2 regions of the Mesorhizobium sp. CO1-1-8 genome follow, and region 2 is predicted to be linked to the other one. Evidence: predicted binding sites of a transcription regulator. Region 2 holds the regulator's gene; the other holds the start of a gene.
The links. Region 2 encodes LexA, which represses DNA repair genes until DNA is damaged. Its sites were predicted from a motif close to TGTTCNNNNTGTGTTCNG; they were not measured.
Positions count from the first base shown of each region.

Region 1 (5,024 bases), on a different contig from region 2:
CTCTGTCGAACAGGCGCTGGCCAGCGGCCAGCTGGTCGCCGCCATGACCTGGAACGCGTCCGCCACCTCGCTTAAGAAGCAGGGCGTGCCGGTCGAGTTCATGAAGCCGAAGGAGGGCATGCTGACCTGGGCCTGCGGCTTCGTCATGCTCAAGGACGCCAAGAACGTCGATCTTGCCTATGACTTCATCAACAGCCGGCTGGAGACGGATTCCGGCAAATACCTGATCGAGGCCTACGGCTATGGCAGCTCGACCAGTTCGGCCTTCACGGCGGTGCCGAAGGAGGAGCTGGAGAAATTGCAGCTGCCGTCCGACCCGGAGGTGATGCTGAAGACCACCATCTTCACCGGCCCGATGAAACAGAATGACGACCTCGCCAAGATGTTCGAAAAGGTCAAGGCAGGCGGGTGAGTTGAGGTTCTTCCCTTCTCTCTTTCTGGGGTGAGCAGCCGGTTCGCGTAAGCGAATTCATCGTGCCAGTGGCACGATGAAAGGCCGGCGAACGCCGGGACGCTGCGAAGCAGCGGGGACCCGGCAGGGTGGATCGACTAACCACGCCCGGCCCTTCGCAGGGCCAGGGCGTTCGAAGCTCGAAAAGCCAAGCAATTGGCCTTTCGTCCGCTGCGCGGACCGCTTCTCACCCCACAAGGGGAGAAGGGAACAAGACGAGGACGAATGGATGGACATGCTGGACGAACCGGCTGGGAAGCCGAAGGACGATGCCGATGTGCGGGTCGGCCGGCGCGTGCGGGCGCTGCGTCTCGAGCGCAACCTGTCGCTGGCCGATCTTGCGGCAAAGGCCGGCGTGTCGATCGGGGCACTGAGCCAGATCGAGCGCGGCATGTCCTCGCTGCGCGTCAAGGTGATCTGGCCGCTCGCCGCTGCCCTCGACATCGAGCCGTCGGCGCTGATTGCCGACGGCAACGATGCGGCCAACGATCTCTATTGCGTGCGCGCCGACAAGCGGCGGCAAATCCCGGTCAAATCGGAAGGCATTGCCAAGGCGCTGCTGTCACCGCCGGGCGCGACGCTGACCGGCATGCTGGTGACGGTGGAAGCCAGCGGCGGCACGGCCGAGGCCTATGCGCATGCCGGCCATGAATTCGGCTTCGTGCTGACCGGGGAGGTCGAACTGGTGGTAGATTCGACAAAATACGTGCTGAAGGCTGGCGACAGTTTTGCGTTCAAGAGCACGCTTTTGCATGCCTTCCGCAATCCGGGCGCCGAGCGCTGCCAGATCCTCTGGGTCAACACCACGAAGCCCTCCGAGGTTCGCGATGGCGCCTGATCCACTCGTCCGGCTGCAGGCGGTCTCGAAGATTTTTCCTGGCGGCATCGTCGGGCTCGACGCCGTCGATCTTGACATTATCAGCGGCGAGTTCATCACGCTGCTCGGGCCGTCGGGTTGCGGCAAGACCACCAGCCTGCGCGTCATCGCCGGCTTCGAGAGCCCGTCGAGCGGCAAGGTGTTGCTCGACGGCCGCGACATCACCGTCCTTCGCCCCTTCGACCGGCCGGTCAACACCGTTTTCCAGGATTACGCGCTGTTTCCGCACATGAATGTTGCCGAAAATGTCGGCTTCGGCCCGTCGCTGCGCAAACTGTCTGGCGCCGAGCAGGCAAAGCGCACCGGCGAAGCCCTCGATATGGTCGGTCTTGCCGACAAGCTTGGCGCCCGCGTCTCCGAACTGTCGGGCGGCCAGCGCCAGCGTGTCGCGCTGGCGCGTGCCATCGTCTGCGAACCACGCGTGCTGCTGCTCGACGAGCCGCTGTCGGCGCTCGATGCGCATTTGCGCGAACAGATGCAGGTCGAACTGAAGCGGCTGCAGTCGCGGCTCGGCACCACCTTCGTCATGGTCACACACGACCAGACCGAAGCCTTGTCGATCTCCGACCGCATCGTCGTCATGAACAAGGGCCGCATCGAGCAGATCGCGCCGCCGGCCACCCTTTACGACCGGCCCGCCACGAAGTTTGTGGCGAGCTTCATCGGCACCATGAATCTCCTGCAATCTCGGTTTGTCGGCCGCGATGGCGATCGCCTGCGTTTCACCGCCGGCACCCTGCAGCTGGAGGCTATTTCTGAAACCGGCGAGGCGCCTGCCGAGGGCGCCTCCCGCACCATCGGCGTGCGTCCGGAGGATCTGCTGGCGATGACCGAGGCCGCGCCCGGCACCGCGCCGGCACGCGTCAACAGCATCGTCTTTCACGGCCGCACGCTGCGCCTGCATGCCGAACTCGGGCAGGGCGCACCTGTTGTCATCGATGCGCCGCGCCAGGCTGAGGGTTTTCAATTCAGCGCCGGAGACGTGGCGCATATCAGCCTGCGCCGTGGCGCCAACTGCCCGGTGCTGCCAGGCTAGTTTTGTCGACGTTAAATAGCCGGAGCACACGTTCGCGCCGCGCGGTGGCTACAAGCTGTCTGTCAACGGCCGGGGGTATGCCGACTGATTTTCGGGGAGGTCAAGGGCATCGGCTACGGCGCAGGGTTCGCCCCCTGCTCGAAAAGCTTCCTCTACCGTTAAATTTGCAGGCGCTGATGCGGAAACCATTAGCGCCGGTTTTGTTTTCACTTGATTTGTTCGCTTTTTGTTCTAGATTTCTCGGCTTGATACAATCTGCCGGACGAGATCGGTTGTGAGTGGGCAATTTTCATACGGAACCGCGAAGAACGGTCAGACCTTTTTCCAATTTGAAGGACAGAACCCGATCCGGGAGCCGCATCTGTTCTACGGATTTCTCGTTGAAGACCCGGTCAATGCCATGCTGCGGCGCAGGGCTGAGCACTACAATCAGGAACTGAGATTGCGGGGATGGCTGACGCCAACCGATCAAATGCATATGTCCCTGATCGGCCTTGGCGACGGCAAACAGAAGCGTGTGGTGGAGATCGCCCGCCAAGTCGGCTTGCTGATCCAGGCCACACCATTCGATGTTTGCTTCGACCGGCTGTCGGCTTTCGGCGGCGGGGCGCTGGTGCTTCGCAGCAGCGACCATTCGCCGACTTTGCAAGCCTTCTGGCGCAAGCTCTCTGCCGTGATTGACGACAGCCCGCTAAAGCCATTCATCACGACCTCGCTGGAGCCACATGTCACGCTGCTTCGCGACAGGAGGGGCGTTCCGAAAGTGCGGGAACAGATTGTTGAGCCGATATCCTGGACAGTGCGGAGTTTTTCGCTGATCCGCAGCCACCAGGGTGAATACAAATGTCCGGCGACCTGGCAATTGACCGGTCAGGACGATTCCCTAGCCGTCATGTGAGAAATCGTCGTCACATAGCCGCTATATCAGTCGTCCTGACACGGCTTGTCAGCTGTAGTGCCGGCAAGGGTGGCGGGCCGGTAAGCGCTTCCCTATTTGCAATGCGTCTGAACAGGAGGAACACAAATGACCATCGCGGAAATTGCCAAGGATTTCACCGAACTGCTCAAGCAGGGCGATAACGAAGCTGCTGCCGAGAAGTACAACGCCGATGACATCGTCAGTCTCGAAGCCATGGCGGGGCCGATGGCCATCTCCCATGGCAAGGAGGCTCTCAGACAGAAGGGCCAGTGGTGGCAGGAGAACAATGAAGTGCATGGCGGGTCGGTCGAGGGTCCCTATGTCAACGGCGACCAGTTCGCGGTGCGCTTCAAGTTCGACATAACGCCCAAGGCCACCGGCGAGCGTGTCACCATGGATGAAGTTGGCCTCTACACGGTCAAGAACGGCAAGATCACCGAAGAGCGCTTCTACTATTGAGGCTGCCGCCGGCTTCCGGCTCACGTCGCTGCTGCATGATCTGGAAATTAGACGGCCAGGACATTGTCCTGGCCGTCGTGTGACACGGAGATATGGCAACGGCTCTGGCAAAGCGGGAAGGGCGGTTTTAGTCTGTGGAACGGATTCGACAGTCAGCCAAGGAAGCGCGCTTTTGACGATCACCATGTACGGCATCACCACCTGCGACACGGTCAGGAAGGCGCGCGTCTGGCTGGAGGGCCATGACATAGCCTACCGGTTTCACGATTTCAGGGTAGAGGGACTGGACGCGAAGCGGCTCGATGGCTGGGCGGGCAAGGTCGGCTGGGAAAAGCTGCTCAACAAGGGTAGCACCACGTTCCGCGAACTGGCCGACAAGGACAAGCAGAGCCTGGACGAGAAGAAGGCCAAGGCGCTGATGCTGGGCAAACCGACCATGATCAAGCGGCCGGTTCTGGAGGTTGGCGACCGGGTTCTGGTTGGATTCAAGGCTGATGTTTATGAGGCGGCGGTGAGGTAGCGTAGCGAGACGGCGACGCTGCCAATCTCCCCCGTAAGGGGGGGCGATCGGACGTCGCCGCGGCTTTCGCCAATCTCCAGCGCAGGAAGGCAAGTGCCCCTTAACCCGTTTTGGAAAGATACCCCGCCAGCGCCACCGCATTGTTGTGCGCCTCGTCATGCGCGCCGTAGAGCAGCGTCACTCGACCCTTGCCGAGGAGGGCGCGCAGTTCTGCCACGGCCTCGCCATTCCCATCCAGCTCAACCCGATACCGCTTCTGAAACTCCGCCCAGCGCGCCGGCTCGTGGCCGAACCATTTTCGCAGCTCGTCGCTCGGCGCGATATCCTTCAACCACAGCGTCAGTGCGGCGCCTTCCTTGCTGACGCCGCGGGGCCAGATGCGGTCGACCAGCACCCGCTGCCCGTCGTCGGAAGCGGGTGGCTCGTAGATGCGCTTGACCGCCAGGTCGAAGGTCATCGGCCCCTCCGCAAGCGGCTCAGGCCCACTCGCCCTTGCGCATGACGGGCACGCGGGCGCCGTCCTTGTGGACACCGTCGATGTCGATCTTGTCCGAACCGATCATCCAGTCGATGTGGATGAAGCTCTTGTTGCCGCCGCGCGCCGCGATCTCGTCCTGGCTAAGCGAGGCGCCGTCGACGAAGCACTTCGAATAGCATTGGCCGAGCGCGATGTGGCAGGCGGCGTTCTCGTCGAACAGCGTGTTGAAGAACAACAGCCCGCTCGCCGAGATTGGCGAGGAATGCGGCACCAGCGCCACCTCG
Region 1 is NZ_JAIUGZ010000002.1:343,967-348,990, forward strand. Features, by position in the region: gene LB558_RS04985 (ABC transporter substrate-binding protein) at 1-412, shown strand, start outside; gene LB558_RS04990 (cupin domain-containing protein) at 681-1,289, shown strand; gene LB558_RS04995 (ABC transporter ATP-binding protein) at 1,279-2,364, shown strand; gene LB558_RS05000 (2'-5' RNA ligase family protein) at 2,639-3,262, shown strand; gene LB558_RS05005 (nuclear transport factor 2 family protein) at 3,389-3,742, shown strand; gene LB558_RS05010 (ArsC family reductase) at 3,915-4,262, shown strand; gene LB558_RS05015 (DUF488 domain-containing protein) at 4,363-4,719, opposite strand; gene LB558_RS05020 (aminopeptidase) at 4,739-5,024, opposite strand, start outside.
Region 1: the regulator LexA is predicted to act here: its motif matches at 2,581-2,598, upstream of LB558_RS05000 (2'-5' RNA ligase family protein).

Region 2 (5,024 bases):
GGCTCGGATCGGGGCGAGGACGCTGCCATTGGCGTCAGCGAACGGTCCCTGTTTGTGCCTCTGCCAGCCTCATTGCCGCCGCCGTCACCCCTGGTGCCGGATCCCGGCAAGGCGCCCTTGCAAACGGATGTCGCTGCCTCTGTTCCTGTTGCCGAAACCGGCAGGATCGTGCGCGTGCGCCGGCAGATCGGCCTGACATCACTGCCTCGCCTGCGCCACAGCGTGAACATGGCGGCGAGCTTGGAACTCGACCGGGGTGTAGCCTTCCTGCTGGTGCCGGTCTGCCTGGCGATCGGAGCGATTGGCTATTTTTCGCTGGCGGCGGAACCTGACTTTGCGAGACCTGTCGCGGTTGTCATTCTGACGGGGATCTGCGCGCTGGTCTCGCGTTCATGGCCAAAGACGCATCTGTGCGCCATGGCCACACTTTTGTGCGCGCTCGGCCTGCTCGCTGCAAAGGTCGAGACATGGCGGGCGGGAACGCAGATGCTCGGTTCGGAAATCTCGACGCAGGTGACCGGCCGCGTCGTTTCGCTCGACCGTATGGAGAGCGGCCGTATCCGGCTGACCATCGACGTGACCTCGACCGCCCGGCCGAAACTGCGCTATGCGCCGGAACGGGTGCGGCTTTCGGCACGCAAGATCCCGGCTGACGTGACCGCCGGCTCCCTCATCACTGGATATGCCAAGCTTTTGCCGCCGACCGGGCCGGTGCGACCGGACAGCTATGATTTCTCCTTCGACAGCTATTTTGCCGGCATCGGCGGAAGCGGGTTCTTTCTCGGCAATCCAAAGCTTGTCGTCAGCGATGATGGCGACATGCCGCTGTCAGCCCGAATATCCTCTAGCGTGGAAAATGCCCGTGAAGGCATCGCCGACCATATCAGGGCGAGCGTCGGCGGCGCCGAAGGCGAGATCGCCGCGGCGCTCATCGTCGGCGTGCGCGCCGGCATTCCCGATGACATCAATGAGGCGATGCGACGTACCGGCATCTACCACATCATCTCCATTTCGGGACTGCACATGGCGCTGGTCGCCGGCACCATCATGGGATTGCTGCGCGGCGCCTTCGCCTTGTTTCCCGACTTTTCCGCGCGTCGCCCGGTCAAGAAGTATGCCGCTGCCGCCGCACTGTTCTCGATCGCCGCCTATCTCATCATTTCTGGCGTCGTCGTTGCCGCCGAGCGCAGCTTTATCATGCTGGCGGTGATGCTGATTGCCGTGCTGTTCGATCGAGCAGCACTCACCATGCGCAATCTGGCGATCTCGGCGATCGCCGTCATCGTGGTGTCGCCGCACGAGGTTGTCGGCCCGAGCTTCCAGATGTCGTTCGCCGCGACCGCGGCGCTGGTCGGCGCCTATGCCGGCTGGTCGGATCACCGCGCGGGAAAAGCAAGACCGCCGCCGCCAAAGCGATCCATGCCCGGTTTCCTGACGCGAAAAGTCCTGCTGGCGGCAACCGGCCTTGCCATGACCTCGATCATCGCCGGAAGCGCCACGACGCTGTTTGCCATCTGGCATTTTCAGCGGGTGTCGCCGCTCAGCCTGTTCGCCAACCTGGCCATCATGCCGATCGTGTCACTGGTTGTCATGCCTTTCGCCGTGCTCAGCGCGCTGGCAATGCCATTCGGCGCTGATGGACCCTTTCTCTATGTGATGAGCAAGGGCCTGACGGCGATGATCGCCATGTCCGGATGGATTTCCGAGCGTTCGCCGGTCGATGGGGTCGGATTGATTTCGCAGCAGTCTGTCCTGCTGGTGGCGATTGCCCTGGTCATTGCGACGATGACGACGACATGGCTGCGGCTTGCGGCTCTTCCGTTCGCGATTGCCGGCCTGCTGACCGTCTCGGATACGCGCACGCCGGATGTGCTGATCTCGGAAGACGCCCGGCTGGTGGCGTTGCCGATCGGTGGCGGTGAGCTTGCCGTCAGCCGGGAACGGCCGAACGAATTCACCGTCGACAACTGGAAACGCGCGCTGACATCAGAAACCATCGTCGTTCCGGAGGTGTTCGACAACAGCGACGGGCAATTCGACGTCGCGGATGCCGTTGAGCTACCGCCGGGATCGCCGTTCTATTGCTCCTCAGGCGTTTGCGTGGCCAGGCACATGTCCGGTGCAATCATTGCCTATGTCGAGGACCGCAAGGACACCTGGAAAGCCTGCGGCTTCGCCGAGTTGATCGTCATCAATGACGCCACCGCCTATGACGCCTGTCACAACCCGCTGGTTCTCGTCATCACCAAGCGGCAACTGGCTCGCAAAGGAAGCGCCGCGATCTTCTTCGATCGCCAATCGGCGACCACGCCGGCGACGATCAGCTTCGCGGTGGACAGCCCATATCGGCCCTGGCACACGCAACGCAAATACTCTCGCGAGGCGCGGGGGCTGGCACCCTTCAAGAAACCCGAGAAGCCAGTGGCCAACCCGCAGCCGCCTCAGTAGCGGCGGATCAGGCCAACGAGCTTGCCTTGCACCTTGACCCTGTCCGGGCCGAAAATACGGGTTTCATAGGCCGGGTTGGCGGCTTCGAGCGCAATCGAGGCGCCCTTGCGGCGGAACCGCTTCAGCGTCGCTTCCTCTTCATCGACCAGCGCCACGATGATCTCACCGGGGCTTGCCGTGTCGGCATTGCGGATGATGACGGTATCGCCGTCGAAGATGCCGGCGTCGATCATCGAGTCGCCCTTAACCTCCAGCGCATAGTGCGCGCCGCCCATGATCATGTCCGGCGGCACCGAGATCGAATGCGTCTGATGCTGGATGGCATCGATCGGCACGCCGGCGGCGATGCGGCCCATCACCGGTATCGACACGGCGGAGACCGCATCGTCGTCATTGCCAGGCGAGGGCATCCGCGAAGGCGCCGGCTTGATCTGCCGGCCAAGAGCACCACCCTGACCGAGACTGCCCTGGATGACGCTTGGCGAGAACTTCTTTGCCGCGTTGAGGCCGGGCGCGATCGAGTCCGGCAACCGCAGCACTTCCAGCGCGCGTGCCCGATTGGGCAGCCGGCGAATGAAGCCGCGCTCCTCGAGCGCCGTGATCAGCCGATGGATCCCGGATTTGGAGGCAAGGTCGAGTGCCTCCTTCATCTCGTCGAAGGAGGGCGGAATGCCGCTCTCTTTCAGGCGTTCATGGATGAACATCAGCAGTTCATGTTGCTTGCGTGTCAGCATGGCGGCCCCCAGATTACCTGAAACCAGAATCGAAAAACAAACCCAGAACAAACACTATCTGTTCCAGTAGTGTTCTGCAACCGTTTAAAGTTTAATGAATTTGTTAAGGCCGCTGAAATTATTTGGCGGTTGCCAGCGGGTCGCGATCGATGGGCGCCAACCACGGCGATGCGTTGCTCATATTGAAATTATTATGGTTAATGACCTGTGGCTTATCCTCTAGCAAGGCTTGGCATTACCTGTCGATCGACATCGACAAGGGACGATAGCGACCTTCGGGGCACTCGTTTGCCGTGAACGAAACGGAGCCAAAACGCCAACTTCGGCTGGCATTTGCGGCTGGAAATTCAGTTCTCCGTCATCTGCCAGGCAGAGAGGGCAGCGACGGCGGATCGCCGGGATCGGTGCGTCAGGTAACGGCCTCCTTGACGGCGAAACGCTGGTCCTTCCATGCGCCCGTACGCAGAATGTCTTCCAGCACCTCAACCGCCAGCCACACATCCTTGTAGCCGACATAGAGGGGCGTGAAGCCGAAACGGATGGTTGATGGGGCGCGGAAGTCACCGATCACCCCGCGCTCGATCAGCGCCCGCATGATTTGATAGCCATGATCGTGAAGGAATGACACCTGGCTGCCGCGCCTGGTCGCGTCGCGGGTGGTCTCCAGCGTGAGACCGTAGGCGCCGCACTTGGCTTCGACGAGCTGGATGAACAGTTCGGTCAGCGCGACACTCTTCTTTCGCAGTTCCGCCATGTCGACGTCGTTCCAGATGGCAAGCGCACCTTTGAGCGCCCGCATCGACAGGACCGGCTGCGTGCCGCACAGAAAGCGGCGGATGCCTGTGCCGGCGACATAACCCCGTTCGAAGGCAAAGGGCCGCGCATGGCCCCACCAGCCGCTAAGTGGCTGGGTGATATCGCCGTGGTGGCGCTGCGCGGCATAGATGAAAGCCGGCGCTCCCGGACCGCCGTTGAGGTACTTGTAGGTGCAGCCGATGGCGAAATCGGCATTTGCGTGATCGAGCTCGACGGGCAGGGCGCCGGCGGTGTGGCAAAGATCCCAGACGATCAGCGCTCCGGCCGCATGAGCTTTGCGCGTCAGCGCCGCCATGTCGCGCAGTTCACCCGATTTGTAGTTGACGTGGTTGACCAGCACCACCGCGACGTTTTCGTCGATCAGCTCTTCGATGGTCGGCGCGTCGATACCCGCGAGGCGCAGCAGGACGCCATCCCGGGTCGAGGCCACGCCTTCGGCGATGTAAAGGTCTGTGGGAAAACTGTCACCCTCGGCGACGATGGCCAACCGGCCGGGCCGCATCTCCAGCGCTGCATGCAGCACCTTGTAGATGTTGGTCGACGTCGTGTCGCAGACGACGGTCTGGCCGGCCGCGGCTCCTATCAGGCGTCCAATCTGGCCACCGAGTTCGATCGGCATCTCGAACCATCCCGCCGTGTTCCAGGCTCGGATAAGATCCTGGGCCCATTCCTGGGTCGCCGCCTGCTGCAGCTCGCCGAAAACGGCATTCGACGCTGCCCCCAGTGAATTGCCGTCGAGATAGATCACCCCCTCCGGCAGAATGAAACGGTCGCGCATGGCCCGCAGCGGATCCGTGGCATCCATCGCTTCGATTGCGGCGAGATCAGGAATTCCACTCATGGTCGGTCAGTCCCCGGTTGTTAGCGAAGGGTTTTCCGCCACAGAGCGTCCCTTCGGTGAGCCTGTCCTCATTTCGATGATGTCAGAGCCGGGTGCGGACCGCCCACAGCTCCGGGAACAGCACGACCTCGAGCATTTTCTTCAGATACGAAGCACCCGACGTGCCGCCGGTGCCGCGTTTCAGG
Region 2 is NZ_JAIUGZ010000010.1:173,569-178,592, forward strand. Features, by position in the region: gene LB558_RS20630 (ComEC/Rec2 family competence protein) at 1-2,448, shown strand, start outside; gene lexA (transcriptional repressor LexA) at 2,442-3,182, opposite strand; gene kynU (kynureninase) at 3,592-4,839, opposite strand; gene kynA (tryptophan 2,3-dioxygenase) at 4,922-5,024, opposite strand, start outside.